4 regions of the Geobacillus stearothermophilus ATCC 12980 genome follow, and region 1 is predicted to be linked to each of the others. Evidence: predicted binding sites of a transcription regulator. Region 1 holds the regulator's gene; each other region holds the start of a gene.
What was found. Region 1 encodes Rex, which represses fermentation and respiration genes when NADH is low (regulators of the CRP and FNR family bind a similar motif). Its sites were predicted from a motif close to TTGTGAAATATTTCACAA; they were not measured.

Region 1 (2,202 bases):
GCCGAGCTCTGCCAGCTGCGCTTCGATCGCCCGGAGCGGCGCGAATACGTCCAGCATCTCGTCCCAAATGGAGCGTGACGAGTCGAGCCCGCTGTTTTGCGCCAAATAGCCGATTTTGATATGGCTTGGCTTGATGATTTCACCGCTGTCGGAAGAAAGTTCGCCGGCGATGATCTTCAGCAGCGTCGATTTGCCTGCGCCGTTGCGGCCGACAAGAGCAATGCGGGCGCGGGACTGTATTTCTAGTTTTATATTCGATAAAATAAGGTCAGCGCCAAAATATTTCGTGAGTCCATTCACTTGCAAAATGATCATGTCCGTCACCTCGCGAATAGTTTAACGTAAGTCGCGAAAACGGTCAAAGACAGATAACGAAAAATGGTGTATAGTGATAAATGGAGGAGATTGTCTTGTCATCGTTTACGCATTTCAATGAACAAGGCCGGGCGAAAATGGTCGACATTACGAACAAGGAAGATACGATCAGGATAGCGGTGGCGAGAACGAGCGTCACCGTCAATGAAGAGATTTACGAAAAGATGACGAACAATGCCATTGAGAAAGGTGATGTGCTGGCGGTAGCCCAGGTGGCCGGGGTCATGGCGGCGAAAAAAACGGCCGATCTTATTCCGATGTGCCATCCGCTTATGTTAAAAGGCGTCGATATTGCCTTTGCTTGGGAAAAAGAGGCGGAAGCGTATAAACTTGTGATTACCGTGACGGTCAAAACGAAAGGGAGCACAGGAGTGGAGATGGAAGCGCTGACGGCGGCTTCGGTATGCGCATTGACTGTGTACGACATGTGCAAATCGCTCGATAAAGGAATGACGATCGGTCCAACGTATTTGGTCGAAAAAACGGGCGGGAAGTCCGGCCATTATCGACGGAAAACCGATTAGCTGGGGGATGAAACGATGAGCAACGAACAACCGAAAATCCCGCAGGCGACTGCCAAGCGTCTGCCGTTATACTATCGGTTTTTGAAAAATTTACATGCCTCAGGGAAGCAGCGCGTGTCCTCCGCCGAGCTGAGCGAGGCGGTGAAAGTCGATCCGGCGACAATTCGCCGCGACTTTTCGTATTTTGGCGCGCTTGGCAAAAAGGGATACGGGTATAATGTCAATTATTTGTTGTCGTTTTTCCGCCAGACGCTTGAAGAGGATGAGGTGACCGAAGTCGCCTTGTTTGGCGTCGGCAATTTAGGCACCGCCTTTTTAAACTACAACTTTTCGAAAAATAACAACACGAAAATTGTCATGGCGTTTGATGTCGATGAACGGAAGGTCGGAACGACAGTCGGCGGGGTGCCGGTCTATCATCTCGATGAGCTGGAGGAGCGGCTTCGCGGCGACATTCCGATCGCGATTTTAACCGTGCCGGCCGCCGCGGCTCAAGCGCTGACCGACCGCCTTGTCGCGCAAGGAATTAAAGGCATTTTAAACTTTACTCCGGCGCGGTTGAACGTGCCGAACCATATTCGTGTCCATCATATCGATTTAGCCATTGAGCTGCAGTCGCTCGTCTATTTTTTGAAAAACTATCCATCGCCATCGTAAAAAGGAGAGAACAACACATGAAATATTTGTTGCTCGTTCTTGTCATTTTGTTGCTGTTTGGCACGAAAAAGCTGCCGGAGTTGGGGCGGTCGTTCGGCCAGTCGCTTCGCGAGTTTAAAGACGCCACAAAAGGGCTCGCTGATGACGAAGAAACGAAAACCGACCGATGACAAGGCAGGATGGGGAAACGATGAATGACAAAGAAATGTCCGTGTATGAACACCTCGGAGAGCTGCGGAAACGGCTGATCATCGTGCTTCTCTTTTTCGTTGCGGCGCTTGTAGCCAGCTTCTTTTTTGTCGATGACGTCATTGTGTATTTGCAGCACACTGCGGAAGCGAAACAGCTGACGATGAACGCGTTCCGCCTCACCGATCCGATTAAAGTGTATTTTCAGTTTGCCTTTGTCATCGCCGCTGTACTGACTGCTCCGGTGCTGTTGTATCAAATTTGGGCGTTTGTCAGTCCGGGGCTGTATGAAAAAGAGCGGAAAGCAACGCTCAGCTACATTCCAGCATCGATCATTCTATTTTTAGCCGGGGTTGGTTTTGCGTATTTCGTCTTGTTTCCATTTGTCGTCCGGTTTATGAATCAGCTGGCGGAACGGCTCGGCATTCAACAGATGATCGGCATTAATGAATATTTT
Region 2 (2,202 bases), 380 kb from region 1:
CCGCTCGGATAGACGTCGCCAATATGGGAAATAAAGACGAAACCGTTGCCGTCGTTTACTCCTTTCGGCGCGCGGCCGAGCCCGTCGACTTGTCCGGTCAACCCTTGGTTCAACACATCTTCGTAACGGATGCCGCCTTTTGTCGCTTTTCCTTCGCGCATTTTCGCCTGCAGCACAACGCGGCGGTAATGCTGGCCGGCTGTCGTTTTAATGTCAAACGGAACGCGCTTGCTCGTTTCATACAACCAGCGGAACACCCGCTCATGCTCGATGGGGGAAATCATGTCCTCCTCCTTCCCCCTGCCTGTCGGCACAAGGAAAAAGACGCTCCAAAGGACGCATTTCATCTTCTCAACCAATTCCGCCATTTCATCAAGCACATGAACGTTGTATCGCGAAATGACGGTGTTGATTTGCACGGGAATGTCGAGCTCATGCAAGTATTGAATCGCACGGATCGTCAAATCAAACGAGCCGCTCACGCCGCGGAAATGGTCGTGAATCTCGGCGTTCGGCCCGTCAAGGCTAAATGCCCAGCGCGACAGGCCGACCTCTTTTGCTTTGCGGATCGCCTCTTTCGTCACGTTCGGCGTCGCGCTTGGCGTCATTGACACGCGCAGCCCTTTATCGATCGCATATTTCGCTAAATCGTACACATCCGGACGCATGAGCGGATCGCCGCCCGTAAAGACGAGCATCGGCTGATCCATCGCGTAAATCTCATCGATCAGTTTTTTCCCTTCCTCAAACGTCAACTCGCGCGGATCGCGATGGTATTGCGCTTCGGCGCGGCAATGAAGGCACTTGAGTTGACAAGCTCTCGTCAATTCCCAAATCACAATAAACGGATTTTCATTAAAATCGCGCATTGCGGCCCCCTCCTTGGCCTCCATTGTACCGCAACATTCAGGCGCGTTATGTGATATCGATCACATCCACAGCAAAGCCACAACAGAGGGCGATCGTACCATGGGCGAAGATGACAGCCATCTGAACAGGCGGTATAATATATTGACCCGACATACGCCCAAAAAGTAAAGCAAGGATGGCTCTTCTGATTGAAAAAAAGTATATGCTATGTCTGCTTCGGCCACAATTCCCCCTTCACCGGTACTCTCCCTCCGTATTGACATTGCGCCATACGGTTTCATCCGCGGCAAGCTGTTGGGCGTCAACATAGCGGACGCGGGCGCGGTCAATAAGCGAGATCATCCGCCGTTCGCCGGCATCAAGCAGCTCGGCGATCACGGAGCGAAGCCGTCGGTGGTATAAGGCGACCAATGGTTCGGGACGGACGCCATGGAGCGGGACGATGGCGTCAAACATCGGATCAATATAGGAAGCAAGCCGCTCTGTCACTTCCCGCCGCATGTACGGCATGTCGCACGGCAAGACGAACACCCAATCCGCTCGGCTCTGTTCCATAACGGTGTAAAGGCCGGCCAGCGGCCCACAGCCGCGGCAGCGCTCGACATCGAGCAGCACCGGGATATCCGTTTGGCGGCGGAATTCATCGACAAGCGACGGGTGGCTGACGATATACAATTCATCCGCGATCGGATCGAGCGCCGCGACCGACCAAGTGAAAAACGGGGCGCCTTCGTGCAGCGCAAACGCCTTCGGCCGCCCGAACCGGCGCGACTGGCCGCCGGCGAGCACCGCTCCGGCAATGGCTCGTTTCATCTCTATCCCCTCTTTCCGAACATCATCTGTCCCTACCGTACCATACGAACCGGCGAAAAAAAAAGATTTCCGCCTGTCGACGGAAATCCCTATGGAGCGGATGATTTATTTTTTGCCGATGGCCACCCGCCATACGTCCGGCCCTTCCTCTAAGTACTCCCATGTAAACTGATCCGGACGCTCCATCATGAATTGGTATTGCAGCGGACGCGGGTCATGGTCATTCGTCAGCTCCATCACTTCCCCCGGCTTCAAATTGTCAAACAGCCGAAAAATTGCCGGATGGCGATCGCGCGGCGGATAGTCCGGGGCGTGGATTTTGGCAGCAAATTGGTTCATAACATTGGCCTCCTTTGTAGTATAATGAATTATATACTTTATCATAACCGCTTGAACCTTGGGGGGTAGTGACGAGCGTCACAGCCCGAAGGTGAACATGTTCAATCCCCATGAAAGGAGAAATGGCGGTTGGAAGAGCTTGTTGGCTTTTGCGCGCAATGCGGCAAGCCGATCCATTGT
Region 3 (2,202 bases), 1.2 Mb from region 1:
TGTAAACGAGAAAAAGGTGACGGACCATTACGCCATTATCCCGACCGAGCAAGTGGTGGATCCCGAGAAGCTGTCAGCCGACGAACGGAAGGTGTACGATTTGGTCGTCCGCCGCCTAATTGCCGCCCACCATCAGGCGGCGGTCATCGATTATACGACCGTCACAACGCTCGTTGACGGCCGGGCCCGCTTTGTTTCGAAAGGAAGACAAGTCGTCGAGGAAGGATGGCGCGCCGTCATCCGTCCGCATGAGGAGGAGAAAGATGCTGCGCTGCCTCTCCTTGAGCGAGGGGAGGCGGGGGAAGCGGCCGCTGTCAAGGTGAAAGAAGGGAAGACCGAGCCGCCGAAACGGTATACAGAAGGCGAACTCATCACCTTGATGAAAACGGCGGGAAAATTTTTGGACGATGAGGAACTGGAAAAAGTGCTCGCCAAAACGGAAGGGCTCGGCACGGAAGCAACAAGGGCGGCGATCATTACCATGCTGAAAGAGCGGAAGTATATTGAAGTGAAAAACAACCTCGTATATGCGACCGACAAGGCGAAAGTATTGATCGAGGCGCTCGGCGGCACGATTCTCGCCTCGCCGGAAATGACGGCGAAATGGGAGCAGCGCTTAAGCGAAATCGGCGAAGGGAGCGCCTCTCCCGCTGCCTTTATGGAACAGGTGAAAAAGTTGGCGCAAAAAGTGGTCGCTGACGCCATCGCCGCTGCGCCGAATTGGAATTTCAGAGGGGTTGACACCGCCTCGATCCAACGGACAAGGAAGAAAAAAACGATGGGCGAGAAGCTTGGACCGTGCCCGCTTTGCGGCGGGACCGTCGTCGACAAAGGAACGTTGTACGGCTGCGACCAGTACGCGAAAACAAAATGCCCGTTTACGATCTCCAAACGCATTCTCGGCAAATCGATTTCGGCGGCCAATGTGAAAAAACTGCTGGCGCAAGGGAAAACGAATGTCATCAAAGGGTTTAAAAAAGGCGAAAAAACGTTTGACGCCATCCTTGTCTGGGATGAAAACGAGAAGAAATTATCGTTTCAGTTTCCGAAGCGGTGACAAGGGCGGGGGAGGAAAGGATGGAGCGCTTGGCAAAAAGGCGGACCGATGGCGGACCGCCGATCTGACCTCCCGATTTATAACAAGGGATGGAGATTTTTTATTTTTACATCCTTCTTCATGTTCATTGGTTGTCATTTCTTCTTTTTTCACTGTCTTTAAATTAAAATTGTTCAACATTTCACAAACTATTCAATAATAGATGATTCTAAGCATCCAAAAATATAGTATCATAGAGATGAGATCTGTTATATATGATTGTTCTGAACAATTGGGAGGGGATCTGTTATGAAACAAGCTGTTGCTGTATTAGACCCGTGGCGAAATTTTAAAGGGTCTAAATGGAAAAAGTCCATTGACGTCCGTGACTTTATTTTAAACAACGTAACCGTTTACTATGGGGATGAATCGTTTTTAGAAGGACCGACCGAAGCAACGAAAAAACTTTGGGAACAAGTGATGGAATTGTCGAAGCAAGAACGCGAAAAAGGCGGCGTTCTTGATATGGACACATCCATTGTTTCCACCATCACTTCCCACAGACCAGGTTATTTAAACAAAGACTTGGAAAAAATCGTTGGCTTTCAAACGGATAAACCGTTTAAGCGCGCATTAATGCCGTTCGGCGGCATCCGCATGGCGCAGCAATCATGTGAAGCATACGGCTACAAAATAAGCGACGAAGTGAAAAAAATCTTTACGGAATACCGAAAAACGCATAACCAAGGTGTATTTGACGTTTACACCGAAGAAATGAGATTAGCGCGCAAAGCAGGAATCATCACCGGTCTTCCAGACGCGTACGGACGCGGCCGCATTATTGGCGACTATCGCCGTGTAGCATTATACGGTGTCGATCGTCTGATTGAAGAAAAACAAAAGGATTTGAAAAACACCGGCGCAAGAACGATGACGGAAGACATTATCCGCCTTCGCGAGGAAATTGCTGAACAAATTCGCGCGTTAAACGAATTGAAACAAATGGCATTAAGCTACGGTTACGACATTTCCAAACCAGCGCGAAACGCGCATGAAGCATTCCAATGGCTCTATTTCGCTTATCTCGCCGCCATTAAAGAACAAAACGGCGCAGCGATGAGCTTAGGGCGCGTTTCCACCTTCTTAGATATTTATATCGAACGCGA
Region 4 (2,202 bases), 1.2 Mb from region 1:
CGGATGGCCAATGTATTCGCCATGCTTAAAAGCGGAGTGACCCCAACGCCGCCGCTGATCAGCACAACCGGCGTTTCGTGTGTCAAGTCGAGCGTAAAGTCGCCGGCTGGAGCGCTTAACTCGACGACATCGCCTTCGTGAATGTGGTCATGCAAATAGTTCGACACGATGCCGGCTGGTTTTTCCGCTGTTGCTGCTTCCCGTTTGACACTGATGCGGTAATACCCTTTGCCAGGGGCGTCCGATAAGCTGTATTGGCGAATGTGCGTATACGTTTCACCAGGGATGTCCAGTTTTACGCTCACGTATTGACCTGGTAAATAGTCGCTGATGGCGTCGCCGTCTTCCGGCTCGAAATAAAACGACGTGATGACGTCGCTTTCCTTCACCTTTTTTGTGACGACAAAGCGGCGGAAACCGCGCCAGCCGCCGTGCTTGGCCGCAGCTTCATCGTAGAGCTCCTTCTCGACTTGAATGAAAACAGCGGCAATGGCTTCATACGCTGCCGCCCAAGCCGTTATCACGTCATCAGTGGCAGCGTCGCCGAGCACGTCTTTGATCGCTAGCAGCAAGTGCCTTCCGACAATCGGGTATTGTTCCGGTTTAATGCCTAAACTCCGGTGTTTATGGCCGATTTGCCGCACGACCGGCAAAATGGCGTCCAATTGATCGATATAGCGCGCTGCCGCGTACACGGCTGCCGCCAAGGCGCGTTGCTGCCGCCCTTGTTTTTGGTTGGCATGGTTGAAAATATTCAACAATTCTGGATGGTTCGAAAACATCAATTGGTAAAACCGTTTGGTAATCTGTTCGCCGTGCTGCTCCAACATCGGTACGGTCGATTTGACGATTTCAATCGTTTTTGGGTGCAAAGCCGTTGTCTTAGCCATGTTTCATCTCCTCTCATAAAACATGTATTTTAAATACATGTTTTATTCAATCATACGCATAGTGAAAAAGCAACATTTCAAATACATCTTTAATAAATTGTTCACAATTCCCTCGCACAGACAGGTGTGATACAATGGAAGCAACCATCTTGTCTAAAGGTTGTGGATGACCATGCAGCTGACGAACTATACAGAATATGCGTTGCGTGTGCTGCTGTTTTTAGGAACGCTCGATGAAGGCGAAAAAACAAATATCAAAGAAATTTCCACTGCGTTTTCCCTCTCTGAGCATCATTTAAGCAAAATCGTCCATGAGCTCGGCAAGCTTGGCTACATCGAAACGATCCGCGGACGCAACGGCGGGATTCGCCTGGCGAAACGGCCGGAGGAGATTGTCATCGGTGCGGTCGTTCGCGAGACGGAAGACAATTTGTCGCTTGTGGAGTGCTTCGCCGCTCACGGTAATGAATGCGTGCTGACGCCTTCATGCCGGCTCCGTTTTGCGCTTCGCGAGGCGTTAGAAGCGTTTTTGCGTGTGCTCGATGCGTATACGCTCGCTGATTTGCTTGAAAACCGTACGTCGCTTCGTGCTTTGCTTGGAAAGCGGCGCGATCGATAGACACTCTCCGGCCGGGTGCCGGGGAGTGTTATTTTTTGCCGAACAGGCACACTATAAGCAAGCATCGCCGCATGAAGGGAGACGGAACGATGGAATCATACGATGTCGTGGTCGTCGCCCGCCGTCTCAGTTTATGATGGAAACGAAAGGAGGAGGAAAAGATGCGAAAACGATGGATGATGCCGCTTGCCGCCATTTGCGCGTTAGCGGTCAGCCTTTGTGCCGGCTGCGGCGGCCAAGACGAGGAGCGGCCGGAAAAACGCAACCAGTCGTCGAACATGGGCGGCGGGATGAACACGTCCGGCACCGGCCGATCACATCCCCTTTGTTTGCCACAAGACGAAGAATATATTAAGATTAGAAAGGTGTGAAAACATCTGCATGACTAAAGGAGGTCACAATGAAACACGAAGGAAGCGCTTTACCCCCTTACTTGCATATGGACAACGGAGAGCTTTGGCTCACCGAAGATGACCGCGACAATTTGAAAATTAGCTACCGGATCAAAGAGGTGATCTTTGCCGAGCCATCCGAGTATCAGCATGTCATGATTTTGGATTCGTATGATTTTGGCCGCATGCTCGTACTGGACGGCGTCGTGCAAACGACCTCGATTGACGGCCATATTTATAATGAGATGATTTCGCACGTGCCGCTTCAGTTTCATCCGGAAGCCAAACGGGCGCTGATCAT

Region 2: QSJ10_RS03325 (TIGR04053 family radical SAM/SPASM domain-containing protein) is a predicted target of Rex. The motif match lies at 918-935, and genes of this name have one in related genera.
Region 3: pflB (formate C-acetyltransferase) is a predicted target of Rex. The motif match lies at 1,227-1,244, and genes of this name have one in related genera.
Region 4: nsrR (nitric oxide-sensing transcriptional repressor NsrR) is a predicted target of Rex. The motif match lies at 980-997, and genes of this name have one in related genera.

The regions. Positions count from the first base shown of each region.
Region 1 covers NZ_CP128494.1:226,987-229,188, forward strand. The annotation lists gene abc-f (ribosomal protection-like ABC-F family protein) at 1-315, opposite strand, end outside; gene moaC (cyclic pyranopterin monophosphate synthase MoaC) at 411-899, shown strand; gene QSJ10_RS01295 (redox-sensing transcriptional repressor Rex) at 915-1,556, shown strand; gene tatA (twin-arginine translocase TatA/TatE family subunit) at 1,574-1,726, shown strand; gene tatC (twin-arginine translocase subunit TatC) at 1,747-2,202, shown strand, end outside.
Region 2 covers NZ_CP128494.1:605,449-607,650, reverse strand. The annotation lists gene QSJ10_RS03325 (TIGR04053 family radical SAM/SPASM domain-containing protein) at 1-869, opposite strand, end outside; gene QSJ10_RS03320 (molybdenum cofactor guanylyltransferase) at 1,105-1,683, opposite strand; gene QSJ10_RS03315 (DUF2249 domain-containing protein) at 1,789-2,022, opposite strand; gene QSJ10_RS03310 (hypothetical protein) at 2,152-2,202, shown strand, end outside.
Region 3 covers NZ_CP128494.1:1,475,390-1,477,591, reverse strand. The annotation lists gene QSJ10_RS07980 (DNA topoisomerase III) at 1-1,057, shown strand, start outside; gene pflB (formate C-acetyltransferase) at 1,346-2,202, shown strand, end outside.
Region 4 covers NZ_CP128494.1:1,405,997-1,408,198, forward strand. The annotation lists gene hmpA (NO-inducible flavohemoprotein) at 1-890, opposite strand, end outside; gene nsrR (nitric oxide-sensing transcriptional repressor NsrR) at 1,063-1,509, shown strand; gene QSJ10_RS07570 (hypothetical protein) at 1,671-1,880, shown strand; gene speE (polyamine aminopropyltransferase) at 1,910-2,202, shown strand, end outside.